DNA from 3 places in the Streptomyces sp. NPDC015139 genome. Region 2 is predicted to be linked to each of the others. Evidence: riboswitches for the same ligand, from Rfam matches in the RefSeq annotation. Region 2 holds a riboswitch; each other region holds the start of a gene.

Region 1 (3,876 bases), on a different contig from region 2:
GTCCTGGGCGTGTTCATCCCGCTGGTGCTCTTCGGTGTCGTCCTGGCGGCGATCGCGGTCTACCCGTTCATCGAGTCCTGGGTCACCGGCGACAAGAGCGAGCACCACATCCTGGACCGTCCGCGCAACGCGCCGACCCGCACCGCCTTCGGTGTCGCCTGGGTCACCGTGTACATGGTCGGTCTGGTCGGTGGTGGCAACGACCTCTTCGCCACCCACTTCCACCTGTCGATCAACGACGTCACCTGGTTCGTCCGGATCTCGTTCTTCGTCGGACCGGTCCTCGCGTTCATCGTCACCAAGCGGATCTGCCTGGGTCTGCAGCGCCGTGACCGCGAGAAGGTGCTGCACGGCCGCGAGACCGGCATCATCAAGCGGCTGCCGCACGGTGAGTTCATCGAGGTGCACGAGCCGCTCAGCCAGGAGCAGCTGCACACGCTCACCGCGCACAACCAGTACGCGCCGGCCGAGATCGGCCCGACGGTCGACGCGAACGGTGTCGAGCGCAAGGTGCCGGCCACGCAGAAGCTGCGGGCGAAGCTGTCCAACGCCTACTACGGCGAGGACAACCAGATCCCGAAGCCGACCGTCGACGAGTACAAGGAGATCACGAGCGGCCACGGCCACCACTGATCCCCGCGTCGCCACGCCACGACGAAGGGCCCCGTCCGGGTTGCGGACGGGGCCCTTCGCCGTGCTCCGGGCTGGATAGGGTGGTGTACGACCTGGCAGGACTGTGTACGAGGAGCGGCTGATGAGCGCTGTGACCCCCGCTGGAGGCGACACCGCGGCGGGCCGTTCCTGGCCCGCCCTGCTGAACGGGCTGCTCGACGGCCGTGACCTCTCCGCCGACGAGACCGCGTGGGCGATGGACCTGATCATGCGCGGCGAGGCGACCGACGCGCAGATCGCCGGATTCATGGTCGCGCTGCGGGCCAAGGGCGAGACGGTCCAGGAGATCACCGGACTCGTCCGGACGATGTACGAGCACGCCAACGTGATCGAGGTGCCCGGCCCGGCCGTCGACATCGTCGGCACCGGCGGCGACGGCGCCAAGACGGTGAACATCTCCACCATGTCCGCGATCGTCGTCGCCGGCACCGGCGCGCAGGTCGTCAAGCACGGCAACCGTGCCGCGTCCTCCGCCTCCGGCTCCTCCGACGTCCTGGAGAAGCTCGGCATCAACCTGAACCTGACCCCGAAGCGGGTCGCCGAGGTCGCCCAGGAAGCCGGCATCACCATCTGCTTCGCGGTGAAGTTCCACCCCTCGCTGCGCCACGTGGCCGCGGCGCGCGGGCAGTTGGGCATCCGGACGACGTTCAACGTGCTCGGTCCGCTGACCAACCCGGCCAAGGTACGCGCCCAGGCCGTCGGGGTCGCCGACCCGCGGATGGCGCCGATCGTCGCCGGTGTCCTCGCCGAGCGCGGCAATTCCGCCCTGGTCTTCCGCGGCGACGACGGCCTGGACGAGCTGACCGTCACCGCCACCTCCAAGGTGTGGGTGGTCCGGGACGGCAAGGTCGCGGAGGAGACGTTCGACCCCCGTGACGTCGGCATCGAGCTGGTCCCCGTGGAGGCCCTGCGCGGCGCCGACGCCGTCTACAACGCGGCGGTGGCCCGTCGGCTGCTGGACGGCGAGCAGGGCCCGGTGCGGGACGCGGTGCTGCTGAACTCGGCCGCCGCGCTCGCCGCGCTCCGGCCGACGGACGCGCCCCTCGCCGACCAGCTGCGCGCCGGCATGGCCGAGGCCCGGGAGTCGATCGACTCGGGCGCGGCCAAGCGGTCGCTGGAGCGGTGGGTGGCCGCCAGCAACGCCTGAGCCCGGCCGGCGCGAAGACGGGGCGCGGTCCGCATGGTGGACCGCGCCTTGCGCGCCGAGGACCGTGTGGCAGGATGTTGGACCAGGTCATGAGTGACAGTCATGAGGCCCCGGCCGACTGTCCGGCAACCCTCCGTCCGTGGCGGGGTGCCCCGGGTGAAGACCAGGCCGTGGACAGCAAGGTCCACGGCAAGCGCGGACCCCTCGCACACCAGGGGTCCTGGTCGTCCGAGGAGCCTTCCGTGAGCAAGCGAATGCGATAGGGCCGCAGAGCCCCGCCTCCGCATCCCCTTTCACCCTTCACCGCGCTCGAGCCGTGTCCGCTCGCGCGGCGATGCCCCCTTGCCCACGGGAGTTCACCCATGTCCGTCTCCACCGCTGCCGCCGACCAGACCGTTTGTGCACCGTTGCCCGTTCTGGGGCGGGATGTCACCGTTCCTCTCGTGACGGGCGGCGAAGTCGCCTACGCCGCGCTGGACTACGCGGCCAGCGCCCCCGCGCTCCAGCGCGTCTGGGACGACGTCGCCGCCTACGCGCCGTACTACGGCAGTGTCCACCGCGGCGCCGGCTACCTCTCCCAGCTCTCCACCGACCTGTTCGAGAACGCCCGCAAGGCCGTCGCCGCCTTCCTCGGCTGCCGCCAGGACGACCAGGTGGTGTTCACCCGGTCGACCACCGACTCGCTGAACCTGCTGGCCCGCGCCCTGCCCGCCGACTGCCAGGTCTTCGTCTTCGAGACCGAGCACCACGCCTCCCTGCTGCCCTGGCAGGACGCCCGGGTCAGCTTCCTCGACGCGCCGCGCACCCCCCGCCAGGCCGTCGAGACCCTGGAGCGGGCCCTCGCCGACCGCGACCCGCACGGCCCGGCCCTGGTCTGCGTCACCGGCGCCTCCAACGTCACCGGTGAGCTGTGGCCGGTGCGCGAGCTGGCCGCCGCCGCCCACGCGCACGGCGCCCGCATCGTCCTCGACGCCGCGCAGCTCGCCCCGCACCACCCGGTGGACATCCGCGAACTGGACGTCGACTGGGTCGCCTTCTCCGGACACAAGCTGTACGCCCCCTTCGGCGCCGGTGTGCTGGCCGGCCGCGCCGACTGGCTGCGGGCGGCGGAGCCGTACCTCGCGGGCGGTGGCGCCAGCCGCAAGGTCACCCGGCGCACCGACGGGGGAGTGGACGTGGAGTGGCACGACAGCGCCGCCCGTCACGAGGCCGGCTCCCCGAACGTCATCGGCGCCTACTCCATCGCCTCGGCCTGCAAGGCGCTCACCGAGGCCGGCTGGGACACCCTCGTCGCCCGCGAGCAGCACCTCGTCCGCACGGTCCGCGAGGGCCTCGCCGAGGTGCCCGAGGTGCGGATCCTGTCCCTCTTCGGCGACGACGCCCCGCGCGTCGGTGTCATCTCCTTCGTGGTCGAGGGCTGGAACAGCTCCCACTTCGCCGCGGCCCTGTCCGCCGAGTACGGCATCGGCGTCCGCGACGGCCTCTTCTGCGCCCACCCGCTGGTCCGCACCCTGCTGGGCAGCGACCCGCAGACCCAGGGCGAGTGCGGCGCCCCCGAGGCGGCTCCGGGGGAGAAGTCCCTGAACGCCATCCGCGTGAGCTTCGGGGCGGGCACCCCGGACGAGCACGTGGCGCGGTTCGTGACCGCCGTGAAGGAGCTGGTCCGCGACGGCGCGAAGTGGCGGTACCGCACGGAGGACGGCCGCTGCGTCCCGGCGGTGTGACGCTCCACGGGGCCAAATAGACTCCCCCCGACAGCAGTTCGATCGGGGGAGAGTGCGAAGTGCAGTCGCGCGCAACCGGCCCGGCACGGATCGGCCCGTACGAAGTCCTGCGCCGACTCGGGTCCGGCGGCATGGGCGAGGTCTACCTCGCCGAGTCCCGCACCGGCCTCCGGCTCGCGGTGAAGGTCGTACGCCACGAGCACGCCGAGGACCGCACCTTCCGGGCGCGGTTCCGGCACGAGGTGCGTGCCGCGCGGACCGTCGGCGGCGAGGGCACCTTCACGGCCCGGGTCGTCGACGCCGACACGGAGGCCGAACGGCCGTGGATGGCGA
Region 2 (3,876 bases):
CCGACAGGGCGTCCGGCGTCGAGGCGACCACCAGGCCGCCCTTCGGCTCGTACTCGATCGCCCGGCCCAGCTCCTCGGCCAGCTCGGTCCACAACCCGGCGGACAGCAGGGCCAGTTCGAGCTCCGGTCCCGGTTCCTTGTCGGAGACGAGCAGGTTGCCCTCGCCCGCGCCGGTGGTGCCGCCGGCCACCGGGCCCCGGTCCACCACCCGAACGTCGAGGCCGGCGCGCGCGGCGTACAGCGCACAGGCCGCGCCCACCATTCCGGCTCCGACGACCACGACATCGCAGGTCAGTCGCTTCGCCACATCAGTACTATGTCACATGTCTCTCTCCCTGAGGAGTCCCCGGGTCCCTTCCCGGCCGCCGTGTCGACCCGCCCGGAGTCCCAGGCGTGGACGCCCCCTTGACGTCGTACGGAGCCGGATCGACACTCCAGGGAGGGAATCCTAGTGAACAGGTAGGAAATCATGGCGCGCCTCGAGACGGTCACCGGCCGAGCAGGCCGCACGCCGTTCCGCGCCCCCCTGCTCACCTCCCGCCTGCACATCGATCTGCTGCGCGTCTGCAGCGCCATCAGCGGCCGGCGCTGAGCCGGGCCCCTCGCCCGCACCGCACGAACCGCCCGCCGGTGCGCCCTTCCGCACGCCCAACGACCAGGGGAGACGCATGTCCACCAGTCCGCTCGCCGCCGTCCCGGACGTCCACCGCAGCGCCCCCGCCTTCCGCGGCCGGATCGGCCGGGACGCCCGCAGCGGCCACTACGCCGTGCCGCACCGCTACCGGCTCCATCTCTCGACCGCCTGTCCCGACGGGCTGCGCCTCGCCGTCGGCCACAGCCTCCTGGCCCTGGACGGCAGTTGTCCCGTCACCCCGCTGCCCGCGGTGCCCGACCGTCCCGACGGCGGCCACGCGGCGCTGCTGCCGCTGTACGAGGCGAGCGCCCACCACTACACCGGCCCCGCCCTCGCGCCCGTGCTCAGCGACGACTGGTCCGGACGCATCGTCAGCACCCACGCCCGCGACATCCTGCGCGACCTCGACCGCTTCGCGTACGACGGCGGCACCTGTCTGTACCCGTGCGGAACGGAGTCCGTGATCGAGGCCGTCGAGCGGATGTGCACCGAGGGCATCGAGGGGGCCGCCCAGAGCGCCGGACGGGCCGGAACGGACCCGGCGGAACGGGCCGCCGCCCTGGAAATCCTGCTCGGCGCCCTCGGCCGGCTGGAGCGGCGGCTGCTCGACGCGGAGTACCTGGTCGGCGACCGGCTCACCGCGGCCGACGTCGAGCTGTGGGTGACCCTGGTCCAGCTCGACACCGTGCACCGCTGCCACCTCGACGCCTCCGCGGTCCACCGGATCACCGGCCACCACGCCCTGTGGGCCTACGCCCGCCGCCTGACCGCCCGTCACGCCTTCGGCCGGCACGTCGACCTCGACGGCATCTCCCGCCGCCACCACGGCCGTTGCCGGGGCCTGGAGTCGGCCGGGGCGGCCGTCCAGATCCTGGACTGGGCCGGTCACGCGGCCGACGCTCCGGACGCTTCCCGCAGGTGAGAACGGGCGCCCGGCGTCCACTTCGCGGACGGCCGTTGACATTCCCGCAGCCGACTGCCTTACTTTCCGCTCAGAACGGTCATGAGCGTCAGCGCCAAGCCCTGGCTCGCTGACCGGCAACCCTCGCACCGCGGTGGGGTGCCCCAGGTGACGACCGGACCGGACGACGTTCTCGGTAAGCGCGAGGCCCACGGGCCCGGACAGTGACAGGTGACGCCATGTACGCAAACCCCAGGACGGCCCCGAGCCGCCCCCGGGGCTGCGTACCGTCCGCCCAGCTCCTGGTCGCCGACCGCGCCGTCGATCTGCTCCGCGTCAGCAGCGCACTGTGTACCGCACCGGGCTCTGCCCGCTGTCGGGGCTGACCTCCCGCTTCTCGGCCCCCGCGTTCCATGGGCACACCGTCCGTCCGGTGTGCCGTCGCCCGCCCGGTTCCCGGTCCCGCGCGTACCCGTGTGCCCTCCCGTGCCCCAGTGCCGTAGTGCCGCACACCCGCCCGCCGCCGTCCGGGGCCGTCCGACACCCAGCCGGAGCCCGCCATGAGCGAACCCCCAGGCGCCGCCCTCTCTCTCGCCGAGGCGCCATCGTCCGACATACCGTCAGAACAACGCACCGCACAGCACGTTCAGCCGCTGCGCCGCCCCGGCCGCTGGATCCTCACCGCGATCGTCCTCGTGCTGGTCGCGCAGATCCTGCACGGACTGGTGACGAACCCCTTCTACCAGTGGGACCGCTTCCGCTACTGGTTCCTGCGCCCGACCGTGCTGGACGGCCTCGGTGTCACCCTCGAAGTCGCCGCGCTCAGCGCCGTACTGGGACTGGCCGGCGGCATCCTGCTGGCACTCGCCAGAGTGTCCGCAAGCCCGGTGCTGCGCGCCGTCAGCTGGACGTACACCTGGCTGTTCCGCTCGATCCCGCTGATCGTGGTGCTGATCTTCCTGTACAACTTCGGCGCCCTGTACCGCACGTTGAGCCTCGGCGTGCCGTTCGGCCCCGCCTTCGTCACCTTCGACGAGTCGAAGCTGGCCACCGACCTGGCGATCGCCGTCGTGGGGCTCAGTCTCAACGAGGCGGCGTACGCGGCCGAGGTGGTGCGCGGCGGCCTGCTCTCCGTCGACCAGGGACAGCACGAGGCGGCCGCCGCGCTCGGACTGCCCAAGGGCTACCGGTTCCGCAGGATCGTCTTCCCGCAGGCCCTCAGGTCCATCACCCCGAACTACGTCAACCAGCTCATCGGCCTCGTCAAGAGCACGTCCCTGGTGTTCTACGTGTCCCTGCTCGACCTGTTCGGGTCCGTGCAGTCGATGGGCAACACCTACCCCGGCGACATCGTGCCGCTGCTGCTGGTCGCCACCGTCTGGTACCTGATCCTGACCAGCGTCGTGTCCGTCGTCCAGTTCTACGTCGAGCGGTACTACGCCCGCGGTGCCACGCGCACCCTGCCGCCGACCCCGTTCCAGAAGGCCCGGGCCGGACTCACCGACCTGCGGGCCCGGCTGCGCAGGGAGGCCGCCGTATGACGAGCGCACCCGCCTTCGAGAAGGCCGCCCCCGTCGCGCTGGAGGTGCACGACGTCCACAAGTGGTACGGCACCCACCGCGTCCTCGACGGCATCGACCTGACCATCCGCCCCGGCGAGGTCACCGTGATCCTCGGCCCGTCCGGCTCCGGCAAGTCGACCCTGCTCAGGGTCATGAACCACCTGGAGAAGCCCGAGATCGGCCACGTCAGCGTCGGCGGCGAGCCGATCGGCGTGAAGCGTCAGGGGCAGCACCTGAAGGAGCTCGGCGAACGCGCCATCCTGGCGCAGCGCAGCCGGATCGGTTTCGTCTTCCAGAACTTCAACCTCTTCCCGCACCTGACGGTCCTCGACAACGTCGCCGCGGCCCCCGCCGCCACCGGCAGGCTGACCAGGCCGGCAGCCCGGGAGCTCGCCCGGGAACTCCTCGAACGGGTGGGGCTCGGCGACCGGACCGGCGCCTACCCGCGCCGGCTGTCCGGCGGGCAGCAGCAGCGCGTCGCCATCGCCCGCGCCCTCGCCCTGCGCCCCGGGGTCATCCTCTTCGACGAACCGACCTCGGCGCTCGACCCCGAACTCGTCGGCGAGGTACTGGCCGTCATCAAGGACCTGGCGACCAGCGGCACCACGCTCGTCATCGTCACCCACGAGATCGGCTTCGCCCGCGAGATCGCCGACCGGGTCGTCTTCATCGACGGCGGCCGGATCGTCGAACAGGGCCCGCCCGGGCAGGTGCTGGACCGGCCACGGCACGAACGGACCCGGAACTTCCTCGCCAAGGTGCTCTGACCCGCCCCCCGG
Region 3 (3,876 bases), on a different contig from region 2:
CGATGCCGTTGTAGGCGTCCGCGTGCACCTGGGCGTCGATGTCGAGCATCCGCACCCGCTGGCCGCCGGTGTCCTCGGTGGGCAGGAGTCCGCCGTCCGCGCGGCGTACGGCCTCCCGGTCGCCGTCGCCGAGCGCGGCGCACACCCACACCGCGTTCGTGTCCGGCCCGATGGCCGACAGCCCGGAGACCAGCCCGCCGCCGCCGCGCCTGGCGCGCAGCGACCCGCCCGAGTCGTCGTCCACCGTGTACGAAACCGGGCCGCGATTGGACGCGACCAGCACCTCAGCGCCGTGCGTGGAAGCCATACGCCTCAACCTAGCCCGGCCCGGAAACGCTCAAACGTACGCTCCGCCCCGGAAGGGGGCCGTATACGGCCGTTCTTCCGGCGTGCCCGCACGGCCGGCCCCGCTCAGGCCACCCGGCGTGCCGTGTACTCGGCGACCTCCACCATCGGGGGCCGTTCCTCGGTGTCCACCGAATAGGTGCGCGGCTGGAAACCGTCCTCGCCCCGCTCGAACTGGGTCAGGGAGGGCCGCACCAGGTGCCCCCGGGCCAGCCGGAGCTGGGCGGTGCGGTAGATGGCGGCGGCCATGCGGCCCAGTGCCTGGCCGTCCTGGTGGCGGTGCTTGCGCACCCCGACGTCCACCTGGGCCAGCGCGTCCAGACCCACCAGGTGCAGGGCGTCCACCAGCATCCCCAGCTCCACGCCGTAGCCGACGGGGAACGGCAGCCGCTCCAGCAGCGAGCGGCGGGCCGCGTACTCGCCGCCGAGCGGCTGCACGAAGCCCGCCAGCTGCGGCCAGTGCATGTTCAGCAGCGGGCGGGCCATCAGCTCGGTGACCCGGCCGCCCTGCCCGGCGGCGCCCCCGAGCGGGCGGTCGTACATGCCCTTGACGAGATCCACCCCGGGGTCGGTGAGCAGCGGGCCGACGATCCCGGAGACGAAGTCGGAGGAGAACTCGCGCAGGTCCGCGTCGATGAAGCAGAGGATGTCCCCGCCGGTCACCAGCAGCGAGCGCCACAGCACCTCGCCCTTGCCGGGGACGGCCGGCAGGCGGGGCAGGATGTCGTCGCGGTGGACGACCCGGGCGCCCGCCGCCGCGGCGACCTCGGAGGTGCGGTCGGTGGAGCCGGAGTCGACCACGACGATCTCGTCGACGAGCGGTACCTGCTCGACGAGGTCGTGACGGATCACCGCGACGATGTCGCCGACCGTCTCCTCCTCGTCGAGCGCGGGCAGCACGACGCTGACCGTCTGACCCGTCCGCTGCTTGGCGGCCAGGATCCGGTGGAGCGGGCGGTCGGCCACGGACCAGGAGCGGGTGGCCAGCCAGCGCTCGACTTCTTCCAGCACGGTCTGCGGCTCCTCACGTTGTCTCGCGCTTCGGACGACTATCTCAACTGTCCTGGCCTTCGGTTACAGTCTTGAGCAACGCCGATGACCATCGCATGTCGGGGGTCACCGGCGTCGACAACCACATACCGCTCATCCAGAGGGGCAGAGGGAAACGGCCCGATGAAGCCCCGGCAACCCTCCAGTCGGTACTCGTAGATCAGTTCTGATCGTCTCCGCGAGGCTCCCGGCTAGGGAAGGTGCCAAATCCGTCTCACGGCGAAGTGCGTCGTGAGGAAGATGAGGAGAAAGGGCCTCGCCTCCATGGCTGTGCAGACTGTCGCAAGCACCAGCAATCCCGCCGTCGACCTCGGTCCCGCCGCTGCCCTCAGCTGTCGCGAATGCGGACACCGGGTACCCCTCGGGCCGGTCTTCGCCTGCGAGGAGTGTTTCGGCCCGCTGGAGATCGCCTACGACTTCTCCGCGTACGACACCGAGGAACTGCGCCGGCGCATCGAAGCGGGCCCCGCGAACATCTGGCGTTACGCGCCGCTGCTGCCCGTCCCCGCCGACGTGGCCGACAAGCCGAACCTCAACCCGGGCTGGACGAAGCTCGTCAAGGCCGACAACCTCGCCCGCGAGCTCGGCGTCACCGGCGGCCTGTTCGTGAAGGACGACTCCGGCAACCCGACGCACTCCTTCAAGGACCGGGTCGTCGCCCAGGCCCTGGAGGCCGCCCGCGCGTTCGGCTTCACCACGCTCTCCTGCTCCTCCACGGGCAACCTGGCCGGCGCCGTCGGCGCCGCCGCCGCCCGGGCCGGCTTCCGCTCCTGCGTGTTCATCCCGCACGACCTGGAGCAGGGCAAGGTCGTGATGGCCGCGGTGTACGGCGGTGAGCTCGTCGGCATCGAGGGCAACTACGACGACGTGAACCGCTTCTGCTCCGAGCTGATCGGCGACCCGGCCGGCGAGGGCTGGGGCTTCGTCAACGTCAACCTGCGGCCGTACTACGCGGAGGGCTCCAAGACCCTCGCCTACGAGATCTGCGAGCAGCTCGGCTGGCGCCTCCCGGACCAGATCGTGGTCCCGATCGCCTCGGGCTCCCAGCTCACGAAGATCGACAAGGGTCTCCAGGAGCTGATCAAGCTCGGTCTGGTCGAGGACAGGCCGTACAGGATCTTCGGCGCACAGGCCGAGGGCTGCTCCCCGGTGTCCACCGCCTTCAAGGCCGGCCACGACGTGGTCCGCCCGCAGAAGCCGAACACCATCGCCAAGTCGCTGGCCATCGGCAACCCGGCCGACGGCCCCTACGTCCTCGACATCGCGCGCCGCACCGGCGGCGCCGTGGAGGACGTGACGGACGCCGAGGTCGTCGACGCCATCAAGCTGCTCGCCCGCACCGAGGGCATCTTCGCGGAGACGGCGGGCGGCGTGACCGTCGGCGTCACCCGCAAGCTGCTCAAGGACGGCCTGCTGGACCCGGCGAAGACCACGGTCGTCCTCAACACCGGCGACGGCCTGAAGACCCTCGACGCGGTGGCCGGCACCGGCCTCAGCGCCACCATCCGCCCGACCCTGGACTCCTTCCGAGAGGCTGGCCTCGCATGAGCGTGACCGTTCGCATCCCGACCATCCTGCGCACCTACACCGGCGGCCAGGCCGAGGTCAGCGCCGAGGGGGTGACCCTCGCCGAGGTCATCGAGAGCCTGGAGAAGAACCACACCGGAATCGCCGCCCGGGTGCTGGACGACCAGGGCAGGCTGCGCCGTTTCGTGAACGTCTACGTCAACGACGACGACGTGCGTTTCGAGCAGGGCCTGCAGACGGCCACGCCCGACGGCGCGGGTGTCTCGATCATTCCCGCGGTGGCCGGCGGCTGCTGACCGGATGACCGATCATTACCTTCGGTAACAGCGGTAACGCATTGTTCATCGGATTGCCCCCTCCGTGAGAGAAGCGGAGGGGGCAATTCTGCGTGATTGAGCGCGGTACAGTTGGGGAACACGGTCGTGGCCTTCGGGTCACGAGCCCTGCATTCATGCCGCAGGCCCGACAAGAAGTAGCCAAACTACGCGGGCTTTATGCGGCTTTTGCTCCTTTTATGGGGCCCGACTTGCCCTGAATTCGGGCGAATTCTCGGCAGATTCCGGACCGTCCCCGTCCAGAATTCTCGTCCGATTGACCTGTTGCAGACGGCAGTTGGACAGATACATTCAGCCGCGGTCGACGCGTTCCGGCGCACGCCCCCGTCCCATGGGGGGTGAGGTCTGACCCGGGTCCGCGAAGTGTGGATCTGTGCAAGGGCCAGTAATAGGGGAGTTAGGCATGGCTCAGGGCACCGTCAAGTGGTTCAACGCGGAGAAGGGGTACGGCTTCATCGCGGTCGACGGTGGTGCGGACGTATTCGTCCATTACAGCGCCATTCAGATGGACGGCTACCGCACCCTGGAAGAGGGCCAGCGGGTGGAGTTCGAGATCTCGCAGGGCCAGAAAGGCCCGCAGGCCGACATGGTTCGCCTCAGCGCCTGAACGTTTCTTGCA

The links. A riboswitch is a leader RNA that binds a small molecule or an ion and turns the genes downstream of it on or off. The one in region 2 is predicted to bind S-adenosylmethionine.
Region 1: linked by a shared signal. The riboswitch ahead of ACF08B_RS15550 (aminotransferase class V-fold PLP-dependent enzyme) and the one ahead of ACF08B_RS01645 (amino acid ABC transporter permease) in region 2 are both predicted to bind S-adenosylmethionine.
Region 3: linked by a shared signal. The riboswitch ahead of thrC (threonine synthase) and the one ahead of ACF08B_RS01645 (amino acid ABC transporter permease) in region 2 are both predicted to bind S-adenosylmethionine.

What each region holds. Positions count from the first base shown of each region.
Region 1 covers NZ_JBIBUW010000005.1:135,065-138,940, forward strand. The annotation lists gene ACF08B_RS15540 (cytochrome bc complex cytochrome b subunit) at 1-633, shown strand, start outside; gene trpD (anthranilate phosphoribosyltransferase) at 755-1,819, shown strand; SAM riboswitch class IV at 1,905-2,021, shown strand; gene ACF08B_RS15550 (aminotransferase class V-fold PLP-dependent enzyme) at 2,182-3,543, shown strand; gene ACF08B_RS15555 (PQQ-binding-like beta-propeller repeat protein) at 3,603-3,876, shown strand, end outside.
Region 2 covers NZ_JBIBUW010000001.1:351,796-355,671, forward strand. The annotation lists gene ACF08B_RS01630 (NAD(P)/FAD-dependent oxidoreductase) at 1-307, opposite strand, end outside; gene ACF08B_RS01635 (putative leader peptide) at 470-592, shown strand; gene ACF08B_RS01640 (glutathione S-transferase C-terminal domain-containing protein) at 669-1,556, shown strand; SAM riboswitch class IV at 1,634-1,744, shown strand; gene ACF08B_RS01645 (amino acid ABC transporter permease) at 2,096-3,076, shown strand; gene ACF08B_RS01650 (amino acid ABC transporter ATP-binding protein) at 3,073-3,864, shown strand.
Region 3 covers NZ_JBIBUW010000002.1:348,170-352,045, reverse strand. The annotation lists gene ACF08B_RS06080 (trehalose-6-phosphate synthase) at 1-307, opposite strand, end outside; gene ACF08B_RS06075 (glucosyl-3-phosphoglycerate synthase) at 412-1,356, opposite strand; SAM riboswitch class I at 1,486-1,642, shown strand; gene thrC (threonine synthase) at 1,660-2,943, shown strand; gene ACF08B_RS06065 (MoaD/ThiS family protein) at 2,940-3,218, shown strand; gene ACF08B_RS06060 (cold-shock protein) at 3,661-3,864, shown strand.